Regions from separate parts of the Vreelandella sp. ssv genome, predicted to be linked through region 2. Evidence: predicted binding sites of a transcription regulator. Region 2 holds the regulator's gene; each other region holds the start of a gene.
The links. Region 2 encodes sigma-54, which starts transcription at its own class of promoters, with help from an activator protein. Its sites were predicted from a motif close to TGGCACNNNNNTTGCTNT; they were not measured.
Positions count from the first base shown of each region.

Region 1: AC5TBW_RS18470 (P-II family nitrogen regulator) is a predicted target of sigma-54. The motif match lies at 1,514-1,531, and genes of this name have one in related genera.
Region 3: AC5TBW_RS04970 (formate/nitrite transporter family protein) is a predicted target of sigma-54. The motif match lies at 1,888-1,905, and genes of this name have one in related genera.
Region 4: AC5TBW_RS05615 (HAD-IIB family hydrolase) is a predicted target of sigma-54. The motif match lies at 1,921-1,938, and genes of this name have one in related genera.

Region 1 is NZ_CM182545.1:4,036,642-4,040,824, reverse strand. Features, by position in the region: gene AC5TBW_RS18480 (helix-turn-helix transcriptional regulator) at 1-518, opposite strand, end outside; gene AC5TBW_RS18475 (accessory factor UbiK family protein) at 907-1,248, opposite strand; gene AC5TBW_RS18470 (P-II family nitrogen regulator) at 1,608-1,946, shown strand; gene AC5TBW_RS18465 (ammonium transporter) at 1,983-3,230, shown strand; gene glnK (P-II family nitrogen regulator) at 3,402-3,740, shown strand; gene AC5TBW_RS18455 (ferredoxin--NADP reductase) at 3,839-4,183, opposite strand, start outside.
Region 2 is NZ_CM182545.1:1,521,185-1,525,367, forward strand. Features, by position in the region: gene rapZ (RNase adapter RapZ) at 1-396, opposite strand, end outside; gene AC5TBW_RS06930 (PTS sugar transporter subunit IIA) at 486-956, opposite strand; gene hpf (ribosome hibernation-promoting factor, HPF/YfiA family) at 961-1,269, opposite strand; gene AC5TBW_RS06940 (RNA polymerase factor sigma-54) at 1,368-2,783, opposite strand; gene lptB (LPS export ABC transporter ATP-binding protein) at 2,908-3,657, opposite strand; gene lptA (lipopolysaccharide transport periplasmic protein LptA) at 3,669-4,160, opposite strand; gene lptC (LPS export ABC transporter periplasmic protein LptC) at 4,172-4,183, opposite strand, start outside.
Region 3 is NZ_CM182545.1:1,061,411-1,065,593, reverse strand. Features, by position in the region: gene AC5TBW_RS04975 (sigma-54 interaction domain-containing protein) at 1-1,691, opposite strand, end outside; gene AC5TBW_RS04970 (formate/nitrite transporter family protein) at 2,065-2,877, shown strand; gene cynS (cyanase) at 2,938-3,378, shown strand; gene AC5TBW_RS04960 (fructosamine kinase family protein) at 3,382-4,183, opposite strand, start outside.
Region 4 is NZ_CM182545.1:1,204,438-1,208,620, reverse strand. Features, by position in the region: gene AC5TBW_RS05620 (glycosyltransferase family protein) at 1-848, opposite strand, end outside; gene AC5TBW_RS05615 (HAD-IIB family hydrolase) at 899-1,828, opposite strand; gene AC5TBW_RS05610 (OmpA family protein) at 2,275-3,282, opposite strand; gene AC5TBW_RS05605 (hypothetical protein) at 3,526-4,183, shown strand, end outside.

The sequences.
Region 1 (4,183 bases), 1.8 Mb from region 2:
GGTTGATCGATAGTGGCACGCAGCAGCGTAATCAGCGTTTCAGGTAGCCGCCAGCGATGCAGCAAGGGCTCTTGTGGTGTCGAGGGGAGGCCGTTGGGTGCTGTGGCGAGCACGGCTAGGTTAACGGTGCGTAAGCGAGATTGAGCGGGTTGGTAGACCGTAAGCGAGTGCTGGGGAGTAAAGTGGGCGCAAAGTCCATCACCTGCTGAAAATGCCTGGCATTGGTTGCCTACCGTGGCAGTAATGTGACCTTCCAGCACCACGCTAATAAACCAGGGCAGCGTTTGGCGGGAAGCCGACCAGTAGGTGCGCTCAACCTTTAGATCCGAGAGCGTTAGATGCAGTGACGTGGAGAGGCTAACATCGTGAACACGGCCATGGGCGACGGGGGCAACACCTGCGCACCTGCCTTCAACTCGGTAATCGATCCCAAAACGTAACCCCAGCTGCGCTAACGAGTTTGGGGTAAGAATATGCGGTGCCTGATCTGCAGACGGATGAGCTGAGAGGGTGTTCATGAGGTCGTGGCACTATCGTCTTCAATCAAATGCATCAAATTGGCGCACTGACATGGGCGGTATCTCATCGAGATGAAATGTTCTGCGCTAGCAAATACCACTCAACAGCGGTGTCGGCACCGGCTTGACCTATATTGGTGCTTCTGAACGATCAATTTAGTGAGTAAGCCAGTTCATTTGGATTGGCGGAGTATGGAAAGCGTTTAGTAAGAGGAAAATAACACTGGAGGGGAAAATGTCAATGATATTGATTCGTGTTTGTGTTTTTGCTGTGCAAAACGATCGCCCGAGCGCTTCGCTGCAATAAGTCTTGGGCGGTCGGCAATAGATGATCGCTCTCTATTGCCGATACTCATACTAAGTACCTGAGTTATTAATGCTCTAGCGGCTAGCTTGGTTTGTTGTCTTCACTCGTGTCGCTGTTTGGCTCAGGAGTAGGGACTGGCGGTACTTCTGCTTCAAGCGGTGTAGCAGCAGGGGCAGTGGAGGCTTCTACAGTGGCCTCCAGGTTGGCAACTTGTCGCTCTAGCGCTTCCACCCGTGAACGCGTGCGCTGTAATACGTCCATCAAAATATCGAAATCCTCTCTCGAGACAAGCTCCAGGCGGTCAAAGGCGCCACGCACGACTTGCTGCACACCCTTTTGAATATCTTCCGGTGCCTGTGAGGCGTTTTGTAAACGGTCGCCAATCTGCTGGGCCAATCGGCTGATACGGTCTTGAGGCGCCATAGCTGCTCTCTCCTAAATAACTAATTAAATGTACGCATATGAAAACGGCTTACCTGTAAGGATACGCAACAGTTGGCGAATTCGCATGCGCCTTGTGCATTTCCTGCTGCGGCTTTGCTTTGCATTGAAATGGGGCAGGCTACATTTTCTTATGCTCTTTTTTGGTGCAATAGCCGTGATATGAGGATGAGTTTGGTTATAGAGGGCGCTTTGATAGTCATTGGATGTCAGCTAATTGGCTGACTTTTAAGCAAAAAAAATCAGCTGGCACGGTATGCGCATTATCGGTTCAGGTGCTTATTCTGGCGGCAAGTGTCGCTACCAATCTAGCAGGACTTATCCAGCAGGGGAGATCCGGGATGAAACTCATCACCGCTATCATCAAGCCATTCAAGCTCGACGACGTTCGTGAGGCACTCGCCGACAACGGCGTGCAGGGCATTACGGTTACCGAAGTGAAAGGTTTTGGCCGTCAGAAAGGGCATACCGAACTGTATCGCGGCGCAGAGTATGTCGTCGATTTTCTACCCAAGGTAAAGGTTGAGGTAGCCGTCGACGATGCTCGTTTAGAGAGTGTGCTGGATGCGATCTGCAGCGCAGCCAATAGCGGCAAGATCGGTGACGGCAAAGTGTTTGTTACGCCACTGGAAGACGTGATCCGTATCCGCACCGGCGAACGCGGCGCTGACGCCGTCTAATCACGGCTAAACCAGACATTAAACGGGGAACATACAATGAATGAGTTTACAGAGTTGAGCTACGCGCTCGATACGTTCTACTTCCTAATTTGCGGCGTGCTCGTCATGTGGATGGCGGCTGGCTTCTCCATGTTGGAGGCGGGCCTGGTACGCTCCAAAAACACCGCTGAAATTCTAACCAAAAACGTTGCGCTGTTTGCCATTGCCTGCACCATGTACCTGTTGGTCGGCTACTATATTATGTACTCCAGCAGCGCTGGCGGCTTCCTACCCAATCTGGGCTTCCTGATTGGCGCTGAAAACAGCGTTGATGCGGTGACTGCCGGTGGTGATGACGCCCCTTACTACTCCATGCGTTCTGACTTCTTCTTCCAGGTAGTGTTCGTCGCCACCGCCATGTCGATTGTGTCGGGTGCCGTGGCTGAGCGTATGAAACTGTGGGCCTTCCTGGCGTTTGCCGTAGTAATGACCGCGTTTATCTATCCGGTGTCTGGTTACTGGACCTGGGGTGGTGGCTGGTTGTCTGAAGTGGGTTACTCTGACTATGCGGGCTCAGGCATTGTGCACCTTGCCGGTGCAGCTGCAGCCCTTGCAGGCGTCATCGTACTGGGACCGCGTAAAGGCAAATACGGCAAAGATGGTTCTATCCATGCCATTCCTGGTGCCAACATGCCGCTGGCAACGTTGGGTACCTTCATCCTGTGGATGGGCTGGTTCGGCTTCAACGGTGGTTCCGAGCTCAAGCTGGCGGCCGTCGATTCTGCTAACAACGTGGCGCAAGTGTTTGTAAATACCAACGCTGCAGCGGCGGGTGGTGTCATTGCCGCGCTGATTCTGGCCAAACTGTGGTTCCGTAAAGCTGACCTGACCATGGCGTTGAACGGTGCATTGGCGGGTTTGGTCGCCATTACCGCTGATCCGCTCTCCCCGACTGCACTGGGTGCCACTATTATCGGTGCAGTAGGTGGCATCATCGTGGTGGCTGCCATCGTTACCCTTGATAAGCTGAAGCTAGATGATCCGGTCGGTGCGATCTCTGTGCACGGTGTGGTCGGTATCTGGGGCGTACTGGCGGTGCCTTTGACCAATGACGGCGCCTCATTCGGTGCTCAAATCATCGGTATTGCAGGTATCTTCGGTTGGGTCTTCCTGGCAAGTCTGGTGGTATGGCTCATCCTGAAAGCCATCATGGGTATCCGTGTCAGCGAAGAAGAAGAGTACGAAGGTGTTGATATCGCTGAGTGTGGTCTTGAAGCCTACCCAGAATTTGGTATTAAGAAATAAGTTAATGCCAACCCATTGAGCTGGTGTGCTCCTTATAGCCTCCCCTAAAGTGGGAGGCTTTTTTATTCTCTGACGATAGCGGTGTATGCTGGTGGTTAGCGGTTCTCGGTTGGCTTACCAGTCGCCGTGCAACCCGACCCCATTACGGCCACCCAGTTAGAGGATATGGTAATGAAATTGATCACAGCTATTATCAAGCCGTTCAAGCTCGACGATGTGCGCGAGTCGCTCTCCGACATCGGCGTGCAGGGTATTACGGTGACGGAAGTGAAAGGATTTGGGCGCCAGAAAGGGCATACCGAGCTTTATCGTGGCGCTGAGTATGTGGTGGACTTCCTACCCAAAGTGAAACTGGAAGTCGCCGTAGACGACGACATGGCCGAGCAAGTGATCGATGCCATCACCCAGGTAGCTAACACGGGTAAAATCGGCGACGGCAAAATTTTTGTGATGCCGTTGGAACAGGTGATTCGTATCCGTACCGGCGAAACGGGCAAAGACGCCGTTTAAAATACAAAACCCCCGCTAGTCGGTTTATATCCTCAAACCGATTAGCGGGGGTTTTTAGTGACTAGCGTGTAGGACTGTATGTTTACTTACTATGTCACTTACTTTTCGACAAAAGCGCGTTCAATGACGTAATCGCCGGGCTCGCCCATGCGGGGTGAGATATTCAGACCCAGCTCATCGAGTAGCGCGCTGGTGTCGTCAAGCATGGCGGGGCTGCCGCAGATCATCGCACGATCCTGGCGTGGGTCGATGGGCGGCAAGCCGGTATCTTCAAACAGTTTACCCGTCCGGATATGGTCGGTTAGGCGTCCCATGGTGTGGAACTCTTCCCGGGTAACGGTCGGGTAGTAGACCAGCTTTTCAGTGATATCTTCACCCAGGTACTCGTGGGCGGGAAGCTCTTTGGTGATGAAGTCAGCGTAAGCCAGTTCAGAGACTTCACG
Region 2 (4,183 bases):
GTCGCGGATATCGTGCAGCGTTTCTTCTTCTTTATTAATTGCTTCTTCTAGCGTCATTTCGCTATCGCGAGTTAACGGATGGCGCCGCCTTGTAGCCGAATAACGCTCAAGCAGTATGCGTGCATCGGTAGTCAGGTAGATGACTTGAAAATCAATTTTACGCTGGCGCAACTCCGCTAATAACGACGGTAGTCGCTCTAAGGCACCCGGCAAGTTGCGGGCATCAATACTGACTGCCAAATGAGCGCGTTCACCCTGATCGCGTATTTCGTCCACCAATGCTCCCAGCAGCATGGCGGGGAGGTTATCAATCGCATAGTAGCCAAGATCTTCAAGCGCTTGTAAGGCGATAGATTTACCTGACCCAGAGCGGCCGCTAATGATCACAAGTTGCATAGAGTCTCTCTTTGCTTTGATCAAGCTGCGTTGAGGGTGGTGAGCGAAAACTAGCCTGCCATATTCTACCGCATAGCAAGTTTAGGTTTTTAAGGCGTTGTTTGCTCACGAATTTTAGCAGTAAGCAACTCAAGTAGTTCGCGCTGGCTGGCTGCTTTACGCAGCTTCTGGCGCGTATCCGCATCGTTCATGATGGTGGCTACTTGGCCTAATAGAGAGAGGTGTGTGTCATCAGCCTCTTCTGGTACCAGCAACACAAACACCAGATCAACGGGGTCGCCGTCGATAGCGTCAAAATCAATTGCTTCTGAAAGCTTTAAAAAACCAGCAATGGGGGCCGAACAGTGAGGGCTACGCGCATGAGGAATAGCCACGCCATTTCCAATACCTGTACTGCCTAAGCGCTCGCGGCCGATTAAGCGGCTAAACACTTCTTGGCTGTCCAGGCTGGGGGTGTTTTGGGCAATAAAGGTGCTGAAAAACTCCAGCACCCTTTTTTTGCTGCCCCCGGGGACGTCGAAAAGGACGCGTTCCGGGGGGAGTATGGTTTCCAACGTCATTGAATTAACGCACGCCTGCGCCTTGGGCGCGAGCTTGTGCTTTTTCCTTATGTTTAACTAGTTGGCGATCAATTTTGTCCGCTAATGCGTCAATCGCGGCGTACATATCACTGTCTAAGGCTTCTGCATGTAAATCTGCACCTGCTGCATGCAGTGTACAGGCAGCCTGCTGGCGCTCTTTCTCCACAGATAAGGTGACTTGCACCGTGGTTATATTGTCGTAATGGCGCTCTACACGTTCAAGCTTTTCGTTGACATAGTCACGCAAGGCGTCAGTCAGATCTACGTGATGACCAGTGATATTTACTTGCATTGACGTTCTCCTTATCCATCGGACTGTACTTCGATTGTAACCCTTTTTGCCGCGTTGCAAAGCCCTTGTCGAGAGTTTCGCTGCAATGTGTACCGATCTTAACGCAAACGACGTCGTTCACTAGATGAGGGAATGCCCATGGCTTCACGATATTTTGCCACTGTACGGCGCGCTACCTGGATACCGCCCTCTTCTAAGAGTGTGACCAACCGGCTGTCCGAAAGGGGCTTGCCGGGCGGCTCCTCTTGAATCAACTTCTTGAGCCTAGCGCGGATCGCAGTGCTGGAGTGGCTGTCGCCATCCTGGCTGCTGACTTGGCTTGAGAAAAAGTATTTGAGTTCAAACACGCCGCGCGGTGTATGGATATATTTTTGCGTGGTGACCCGCGAAATAGTCGACTCGTGCATTTCCACGGCCTCCGCAATATCGGCTAAAATGAGCGGTTTCATGGCTTCTTCGCCATACTCTAAAAAGCCAATTTGACGGGTAATAATTTCACGACCAACGCGCAGCAGCGTGTCGTTGCGGCTGGAAAGGCTCTTAATAAGCCAGCGGGCTTCCTGTAAATGCTCTTTTAAAAACTGGTTGTCCTGGCTTTTGTCAGCGCGCTTTATCAAGCTCGCATAGTCAGGCTGGATGCGCAGCTTCGGCAATGCTTCTGGGTTGAGTTCCAAATGCCACCCTTCGTGATCATGGCGCACGATAAGGTCAGGCGTTACATAGTTATCGTCGGTATCGCCATAGGCGCTACCGGGACGTGGATCAAGGCTTCGAATGAGTAGGATGACATCCGCTAGCTGGTCATCATCAAGCCCCAGGCGACGTTTCAGCAGGCGCATATCATCTTTGCCTAGCGATTCAAGAAACTGGCGGACTAAGCGGCGAGCAGGAACCAGAAGAGATGTGTCATCGGGAAGGGCGGCCAGCTGCAGCATCAGACATTCGCGCAGGTCACGGGCGAATATCCCCGTTGGCTCGAACTGCTGCAGCTTAAGCAGGATCGTTTCCACTTCACGCTGGCTAAGTCCATCAATCCCCTGCGCGCGAAGCCCTTCACGAATGTCATTGAGCGGCTGGGTTAAATAGCCGTTAGCATCTAGCGCGTCGATTAAACTTTCCGCGATAAGCTGCTCTCGAGCGCCAAAATCGGTCATGGCGAGCTGCCAAAGCAGGTGCCCATGAAGGCTCTGTCCGGCCGCTTGGCGCTCAAAATCAGGGCCTTCACCACTGGTGCCGCTATAGCTACCCATGTCTTGGTAGGTATCAGACCAGTCACTATCTACCGATAGCTCGGTAGGAATGCTCTCTGACCACTCTTCCTCTTTGGGCTCGCTGACTGCCTGTTCGCCAAATTCATCCTCTTGCTCGAGCATGGGGTTGGCATCTAAGGCCTGTTGAATTTCTTGACGAAGGTCCAGCGTTGATAGCTGTAACAGGGCTATAGCCTGCTGCAACTGAGGTGTCATGGTCAGCTGGGTGCCGATACGCAGTTGAAGAGAAGCTTTCATGACCATCTGAGAACCACTCGTTAATCAGAATGCTCCACCCTAGTGCGAGTAGGTCCCAGGTGCAAGTGCAATAAGCATGCCATTGGTAGTAAAGTTGTTGTAGAGCACTAATTAGACGAGAAAAATAAGCTTAGAGACGGAAGTCAGCACCCAAATAAACGTCTCTTACTTTTTGATTGGTCAGGATCGAGTCAGGAGATCCGCTGGCGATGATCTGTCCATCTCCCACTATATAGGCGATATCACAGATATCGAGAGTGTCACGTACGTTGTGGTCGGTGATGAGCACGCCAATATGGCGCTGTTTTAGCGCCCGGATAATGGTTTTGATCTCACCTACCGAAATTGGATCAACACCAGCAAAGGGCTCATCCAGTAAAATAAAGGCGGGCTCGGTGGCTAACGAACGCGCAATTTCCACACGTCTACGCTCGCCACCCGAAAGGCTCATGCCGAGGTTGTCGCGTATATGGGTAATGTGAAAGTCTTCAAGTAGCGCCTCCAGGCGCTGCTCGCGTTCGCTGCGGCTGAGCTTTTTGCGAGTTTCGAGTATCGCCATAATATTATCGGCGACCGATAATTTACGAAAAATAGACGCCTCTTGTGGAAGGTAGCCGATACCCGCCGCAGCCCGTTCATGCATTGGGGCGCGAGTTAAATCCAGGTCGTCGATACTCACCTTGCCAGCATCGGATTTCACGAGCCCAACAATCATATAAAAGGAAGTGGTTTTGCCCGCGCCATTAGGGCCGAGCAATCCCACAATGCTGCCTTGGGAGATCTCTAAGTTGATGTCTTTAACCACTCGGCGGCGCTTGTAGCTTTTCGCCAAATGGTGGGCATAAAGGGTTCGAATCGAGGCGGTGTCTGCTGTTGCCACGGCTTGGCTCCCTATTGTTCCGGCTGAAGAGTCATGCGGATGCGCTGGGGCTCGCTACCGTCAACGTCAGAGCGCGCCTGAATCACTTCTCGATCGATAAAATACTCAAGGCGACCGCCGGTAAAGGTGTCGTTTTGTTGAATTAATTCAGCATGGTCGATCAGCTCAACGCGGCGTTCAGCGACGTGGTAAATAATGCGTCTCGCCCAGCCTTCCGTAGGACCTTCTTGCCCTTCGGCTTGATGGCGCAGATAGGCGCGCTCACCGGTGGAGGTTGCGCGCGAGAGTTCGCCTGCCTCATTACGTTCAATTTCTACCCGCTCGCCGCGTAATTGCATTTCGCCTTGGCGAATATTGACATCGCCGCTGTAGACAGCAGTACCGGCTCGCTGGTCAAGGTCTAAACGGTCGGCTTCAACTTCTATAGGGGCTTGGCTGTCTTGAGCCATGGCCGATAGCGGCACCGCGAGTGCGAAAAGGGCGGTATAGATAAATGCTTTCATGGCAACTCCTCTTAAGGTTGTGT
Region 3 (4,183 bases), 460 kb from region 2:
GGCGGCTCACCCAGCAGCAGGTCATCAAACATCAAGCGCCGGTCCTGCGTCACGATCACTTGGCGCTCAATAATGTTCTCTAGCTCCCGTATATTGCCCGGCCATGGGTAGCGCTGGAGTATCTCTAACTGGGCGGGGGGAATGCGTACGCCGGGTTTATTAAACTTCAGGCAGGCACTCTGTAAAAAGTGACGGGCCAACAGCGGCACGTCCTCAATACGTTGACGCAACGGCACTGAATCAATTGGGAAAACGTTGAGTCGAAAGTAGAGGTCTTCGCGAAAACTCCCCTCGTCGATCATCTCGCGCAGTTCACGGTTAGTGGCGGCAATAACCCGCACATCCACTTCTCTGGTGCGGTTGTCCCCCACCCGTTCAAACTGCTGGTCTTGCAACACCCGCAGCAGCTTACTTTGCAGCTCCAAAGGGATTTCACCCACCTCATCTAAAAACAGCGTCCCGCCGTGGGCCAGCTCAAAACGCCCGGGGCGATCCTGCACGGCACCGGTAAAAGCGCCTTTTACATGTCCGAAAAACTCGCTCTCGAAAAGATCCCGCGGTATAGCCGCGCAGTTCACGCGGATCAGCGGCCGATCGCTGCGCGTGCTGCCAGCATGAATGGCGCGGGCGATCAGCTCTTTGCCGGTGCCGGATTCACCGCTAATCAGTACGTTGGCACTGGTGGGCGCGACCATCTCTATCTGTTTAATCAGTTTTGCTACCGCCGGGCTATTACCGACGATATCGCGGTGATTGAGCTCGGCTTTTATCTCTTCTTGCAGGTATTCGTTCTCTAGCTCTAAGCGCTGCTTAAGCGTCTCCACTTCAGCCAGCGCATCGCGCAGCTGCTGCTCGGCGCGTTTACGCTCTCGAATGTCACGAAATAACACCACCGCCCCGACCAAACGGCCCATCTCAAAAATCGGTGTACTGGTGTACTCGACCGGGATCGCTTCGCCGTTTTTATGCCAAAACACTTCGTTATCGACGTGATGGACTTGGCCATCACTAAATGAGGCGTGAATCGGACACTGTTGCACCGGAAAGTGGCCGCCATCGGCGTGGGTATGATGGAACATAAGATGCGCGTCGTGACCCACCATGTCCTCGGTACTCCAGCCTAAAATGCGCTCGGCGGCGGGATTAACAAAGGTGGTTTTACCCTCGGCATCCAGGCCATAAATGCCCTCGCCCGCCGCGCTAAGGATCAGTTGATTCTGTTTCTCAATGCGCTCGAATACCTGTTCGACACGCTGCCAGCCCACCTCCCCCTGACGATGTTGGCGACCAAGCTCTGCCTTGGCCCGCCGCTGCTCGGCTTTATTACGATCGATCAGCGTTAATAACAGCTGTTCAGAATCTTCAATACACTGGGCATAAACCTCTACCCGGTAAGGCTGGCGCTGCATGTCGAGTATTACCAAGTCATCCGACCAGGCGGTTTTTTGAACCAGCGTCTCATCGGTAAAGCTGACCCATAGCGGCAGTGAAGCACTCAAGCGGTGGCTGAATGGGGCCGCTAGAGGCATGTCGTGCTCAATACATGTCCGATCAATACATAGCAGTTCGCAGCCAGCCGGATTGGCAGCCAATAGCTGATCGGTAAAGGGATCGATCACAATCATCGCCAGCGGTGAGTAGCCGCCCATTAGTGCAGAGGATGTGGCGTGTGTGGGTTCCTGCATAAGCATTAGCTACTACCTCACGGTTCAAGGTGATCTTCACTAATGACCATTCAATTCCCACGCCAGTTACGAGTTTTCGTTAATAAAACAACGAAATATCGTTATTTACGGTTTTTCGTAACTATTCTAGCGATCCAAAACAACAGACAAAAAAATCAATTAATCAAATAAAAACAAAAGGTTAATAAATACAACCAAGAGTTGGCACACATATCGCAATACAAACAGGGATAGTGCGATAGCGCCACACGCTTAATCTTTTTTGCACCAGGACGGCGCAGCCATCGGTTTTATTGCTCCTATTTATTGCTCCTAGCAGGAAACTCTAAAACTCTTGGGTTAGGCGTTAATTAACCGAAATGACACAGGAGACATGCTTATGTCTTATCTAATGCCCAGTGAATTTGTCACCAAGTTGGTGGATCAGGGTGAGTCAAAAGTCTATATGGGCACCCGGGATACGCTTATCCGCGCCTTTATGGCTGGGGCCACCCTTGCGTTGGCGGTTATTTTTGCCATCACCATTGCGACGCAAACCGGCCACTTTTTGATTGGGGCACTGCTCTTTCCCGTAGGCTTCGTCATGCTCTACCTGATGGGCTATGACCTGCTCACCGGGGTATTTATGCTCGTGCCTATTGCATGGCTCGACAAAAGACCCGGTGTGACACTGCCGCGAATGCTGAAGTGCTGGGCGCTGGTGGGGCTTGGCAACCTTGCGGGTGCCCTGTTTATTGCCACCTTCGGCTACCTGAACTTCACCATGGGCGGTACCCAGGAGATCAACGCTGTTGGTCAAACAATAATGGCCGTCGGTGAAAGCCGCACCGTGGGTTACCAGGATGCTGGCATTGCCGGTTGGGTCGTGCTCTTCCTGAGAGGGATGTTCTGCAACTGGATGGTATCCATGGGCGTGGTTGGCGCTGCCATCTCCACAACGGTGTCCGGCAAAATCATGGCCATGTGGATGCCGATTATTGTGTTTTTCTATCTCGGTTTTGAGCACTCCGTGGTCAACATGTTCTTGTTCCCGATTGGTCTCATGATGGGTGCTGATTTCACCTTGTATCAATACATTATGTGGAACGAAATCCCCACGGTACTGGGCAACCTGGTGGGCGGTCTGACACTGGTTGGGCTGGTTCTCTATACCACCCACGTCCGTACCCAAGCCAAAAAAGTGCTGTCTTGATATCAAGCCTAATAGGCCAAAAAGGGCGTCAAACGCCCTTCACTCTAGAGGAGAACCATCATGGATAAGCTCGAAATGCGTCATACCCTGCTCGCCGCTAAAGCGCGTAAAAAGATGAGCTGGGACGATATTGGCAAAGCGGTCGGCATGTCGCCGGTATGGGTCGCCTCCGCCTGCTACGGCATGAATAGCGCAAGCAAAGACGTTGCTCAACAGATATGCGATACGTTGGGCGTGGAGAGCGATGTCGCCGAAGCGTTAGTGGCGTTTCCCACCAAGGCCTGGGACGAAGCAATTCCCCAGGACCCCTTCATTTACCGCCTGTATGAAGTGGTCGGCGTTTATGGGGAAACCTTGAAGGACGTTGTGCAAGAGAAGTTCGGCGACGGCATCATGAGCGCCATCGACTTCACCATGGAAGTCGACAAAATCGAAGACCCCAAAGGCGACCGAGTTTTGCTAACATTAAATGGTAAGTTTTTGCCCTATAAGTCTTGGTAAAACTCAAGCGAAGGACTCGACCCTCGCCACGCTGCGTTCAACCGCAGAACGGTAACCGGCGCCGAACAGCAGCAGGTGATTCAACAACGGGTAAAGCTGAAACAGCGCTTCACGCCTCGGCCAGTCGGTCGGGGCGTCGCCGTTCCAGTAGGCGTCAAAAAACACCTCCCCCGGCGAGCCAAATAGCGTCAGCATCGCCACGTCCACTTCCGCGTAGTGGCGATACACCGCTGGATCGATGATCGCTGGCCCCTTTGTAGTGAAGAGCACATTCCCTGACCACAAATCACCGTGCAGCAAGCTGGGCGGTGCATCGGGCAGCCAACGCTCCAAATCGTAGGCCAAGCGTTCGATACGGCCACGCAGCTCACCGTCCAACAACCCACGTTGGTGGCACGCTTCACAAAGGGGAAGTAAGCGGCGCTCGCGCTGAAAGGCCCTTCCGTCACTGAGCGGGGCGTTCGGCTGGGGCGTAAGCCCACAAGCGTTATCCTGATGCCAGCCGTGGGCATCGCCAATCACGCTGTGCAAACCGCGCAGCCCTTCGCCAAGCGCTGCTTCGCTATTCGGCCCAGCAGGCACGGTGTCCAACGACTCGATGACCAGCCAGCCTTCTGCCAAACCTAATACCTCTGGCACTACCAGCGGCGAACACGCGCCTTGCAACGCACGCAGCCCTTCGGCTTCGCCACGCAGCCGCGCCGCATCGTCATGTTTAATCACCACCGGTCCCTGGCGGGTCTCTAGGCGGTATACAGCAGCAATGTCACCCCCACTGAGCGACTGCAAACCGCCTGCGGGGGTT
Region 4 (4,183 bases), 320 kb from region 2:
TCATCTTCGCTAACCGGCTGATGCTTGTGGTCGTATGCATCGGCAATATCCACCTGGCAGAGCTGACGCAGTGAGTAATTGCGCTGCAACTCCGATAGTACCCCTATCTCCAGCCCCCAATCGGCGGGAATACGAATCCCTTCCAGCACCTCGCTGCGCATCGCAAACTCGCCTGAAAGCGGATAACGGAAACTATCCAGATAATCGAGATAGGGCAGCGGTCCGCAGACGGTTTTGAGCGCCCGTAATAACGGCGTCACTAACAACCGTGAGACACGCCCATTTAGCTTGCCCTCGGCAATGCGGGGGTAATAGCCTTTACAAAAGCTATAGTTAAAATTGGGATGGGCTACCGGGTACATCAAGCGCGCCAGCAGGCCGCGCTCGTAGGTCAAAATATCGCAATCGTGTAGGCCCACCACCGTCGAACGTCCTGACGACAGCATATAGCCTGCGCAGTACCAAACATTGCGACCTTTACCAGGCTCTAAAGCGCCCAAGCCATGCTCTTCAAGCTCCGCATCGAGGGCGCGCAGCCGTGGACCGTCATTCCATAAAATGCGGGTATGCTGAGGCAGCCGGGAGAAAAACTCTCGGGCATGTAAAAATTGCTCACGATCAGCGCGATCCAAACCAATGACGATCTCGTTGAGATAAGGGACTTTTACCAACTCATCAACGATTGCGGAGAGTGCTGGTCCTTCCAGTTCTGAAAAAAGCGACGGTAGAATTAACCCCATGGGGCGTCGGCGGGCGAATTGACAAAGCTCCTCTTCAAGGGCATCGACTGAGCGCTTAGTAAGATTATGAAAATCCGTAATAATGCCGTTTTGGTGAAAGTCACTCATAAGCTTGCCTCCCTGTGTTCATTGAACTGTTCTCAAATAACGAACCGTCCTCAAATAACAACAGCATCACTCTTCTCCGCCGTCGCTAAACGGCGGTCATCTCGCCCCCACCAGTGGGCAACCCCCTCTGCCCAACCGGTCGGCCCCGTTGCTTCCGTACGGTAAAGCGAACTATTACGGGGCTCTACGACTAAGTCATGGCAGCCTCGGATGACGACGGCTTGATCGACAGCTTCAAGCATAGTGATATCGTTCGGCCCATCCCCTAGGCCTAGCGAAAGTGGTGTGCGGCCTCTTAACGCAGTAAAACGTTTCACCAACCACTCCACTGCGCTGCCCTTATCGGCCGAGCGGCCCATCACATGCCAGAAGCGCCCGCCTTGCGTTAGCTGTAGGCCATCCCCCTCCAGAGCGGCACGAAACGTTTCTAGTGCCTGGTCACTGTCTTTCCACAACAACGGTTCACTGCCTTCCCGCTGCCGGGCATCTCTGGCGCGTTTTTCATCCAACCCAGTGAGTTGCATGACTTCCTGCACACTAAGCTCGCCCATCTGGGTAAATTGAATATCTAGACGCTCACGCCATACCTTCAAACGGGCACGAATAAAACCGATATCTACCCCAGGATGTTTAATCACGACACCATCACGACCACCGCCTGGACGATCCAAGCGGGCATGGCACCAACCTGGCGGCAGGCCAATAACCGCACCATTTTCAGCAATAAAGGGCGTTCCCGTCAGGCCCAACGCCTCGCGCAGCGGAATCAATTCCGCACGGGTTTTACTGGTGACGGGAATCACCGGCACCCCCATTTGTTTTAAACGAGCTAACCACGGTGCAGCCGGGCTGAAATCATAACTATGGTGATCCAGCAGCGAGCCATCCAGATCGGTCAATACCAAACGCGGCTGAAAAGCAGGGTCAGCTGGAGATATTGGCGGGCAAAGTGGCACTGACAGATGATTGGATTCAGGCATGGCGCTACCTCTATTCGGTCTTAACGCATCGTAAAGACTGTCGTCTGCGATGCCCTATGGCGATGACCAGCTATTAATTGGCTATGGAAAGCATAGCAAGTTGTAAGCCAAAACAGAGAAGCGTAGGTACAGCAGTAAGTTACAAGGTTTATTTATCTTTAAATTAACGAACACTCTTACAAGCACCAAAAAGAAGCAGCCTTGATGCACCAAAAAAGAGCATTGAACACATCAGGGCACGTTTGCGTCGACAAACAAGAAAAACTAACACAGCACTTGGCAATGCCGGGAAAATAGCTATACTAATATTGTACTCACTGGTGATCCTGTACACCCCTCACCTGATGCCAGTGGGCTGCAGTGAGCCAAGACCTTTAATGCCCGCCTACCCCGGCGGGCTTTTTTATGGTCGCTATCATCAAAATAGCCATGCTTTCGGAAGTCAGCTACTCCACATGAATAACGACCTCAACCCGACGGTTACGCGCACGGCCCTCTGCCGTGGCGTTGTCTTCTAATGGTCTGGTAGCCGCCAAGCCCACGGCGCGCAGGCGCTCGGCATCGACGCCCGACGCTTCCAGCGCTTCAACGATGGCGATGGCACGTGCACTTGAGAGCGCCCAGTTAGAAGAGAACTCCTCTGTGCTAATCGTCTGGCTATCCGAATGGCCTTCAACCCATACTTCACCATCATAGCGTTGAATAGTTTCCAGCAAACTGCCCACTAATGACGAACCAGTATCCGTTAACTCGGCTGTCGCCGAAGGAAACAACAGCTGATCCTGCACCTGCAGGCTAATACCCTCTGCCACTCGCGAGACTTCAACCCCTTCAAGGTCGGGCAGATACGGTGACTCATCCACACGTTGTGAAAGCGCTTGATCCAGGGCAAGCGCCCCCGAGACAGATTCATCGCTGACTACCTGGACATTTACCGGCGGGTGATCGGTTAACACCACCATGTAATCCGCCAAAGGAGATGAAAAATCATCGCTGCCCGCAGGCATCAGCAGCTTGGGTAGAACAGTAACCGGCTCAGCGGCCGGTGGAACCGGGGCAGCCAAGAGCGGTGGTACACCAAGGCTCACCCGACGAGGTAACCGAGACAAATCGGGCAAACCCGCCACACCCAACGACGCGCTCACTGCCATTGGGCTTAGTCCTGTACCACTCCAAGCGGCTATACCAGCACGGTCAGGCATTGCTTGTAATAACGCCTCGGGCAAGGGGATTTCCAGCGCAGGCGACGGAAAATGGATATCCTCGCTAGCGGTATCGCCTGTCAACCATTTTGGATTGGTCGACCCTGCCGCGGCGATAATGATCACGAAAAGAGCCACCAGCAAGGTCATGATATCCAGATAGCTAATCATCCAACCGCTGTTGCTATCGCTTTCATGATAGGCCGACATGAGCGAATCATGGCGCGGACCGCTGCGGTGATCTTCAAGCATTAGTAGTATCGCTCATTCAAGTTTTGAACCTCTTGGCCGATGAAGCTATTTAAATCTAACCAGATATTTCGAACTAGGTATGTAGAATTAGGCATGTCAATTTAGGCATGCCAAACTAAGTATGGCGAACAGTCTACCAAAAGCCGTTTGTAGCGAAAAAGGAACCCGCAGGTGCGCACCCGTCCCACATTATGTCGTTTACCCTATTTCATACGTCCTGTTGGCTGGGGGCTGGCAACGCTAATGCTCAGCGGCTGCTTCTATGCCAATACATCACAAGCGCCCATTGCCACCACCTATCCCTATACTGAGCAGCAACGTATGCAGGCAGCTCACCACTGGGATGTGCTTGCCCGCCATGAAGCTATCAGCATTTTGCAACGCGAGCGCGTTCGCAATCGCGACTTACACATCAGTCCAGCCGAGCACGGTGAACTCCGCGCATACAGCGGCGGCGAATTTGAGCGTGGCTTTCGCACCCTGCTTACCAGCGAACTAGTGTCACGCGGCGCCAATCTCACCACGGTGCCTACTGCCAACAGCGCCAATGTCACGATTGATGTCGAAGTGGTTGAGCACCGGGATCGCGGCTTTATACGTCCGCCGGTGGGGGCCTTCACGGCGCTCACCGCGGGAATCGCCGTGGCTACCATACCGTTTAATCAGTGGAGCGAGCCTGCGTTAGGGCTAATCCCTGCGGGTATTATTGCCGATACCACCAGCGGCAGCTGGACCAACACGAGCAATGAAGAGATTATTGTGACGACGCAAATAATCGATGGCGAACGAATTCTCTACTCATCATCCAACATTTACTACATCAATGCGGGTGATCGTCGCCAATACGCCCCTCATCGCGTGCCTCAGGCGCCTACCACCCCCTCCGTTCCCCTTACTGATA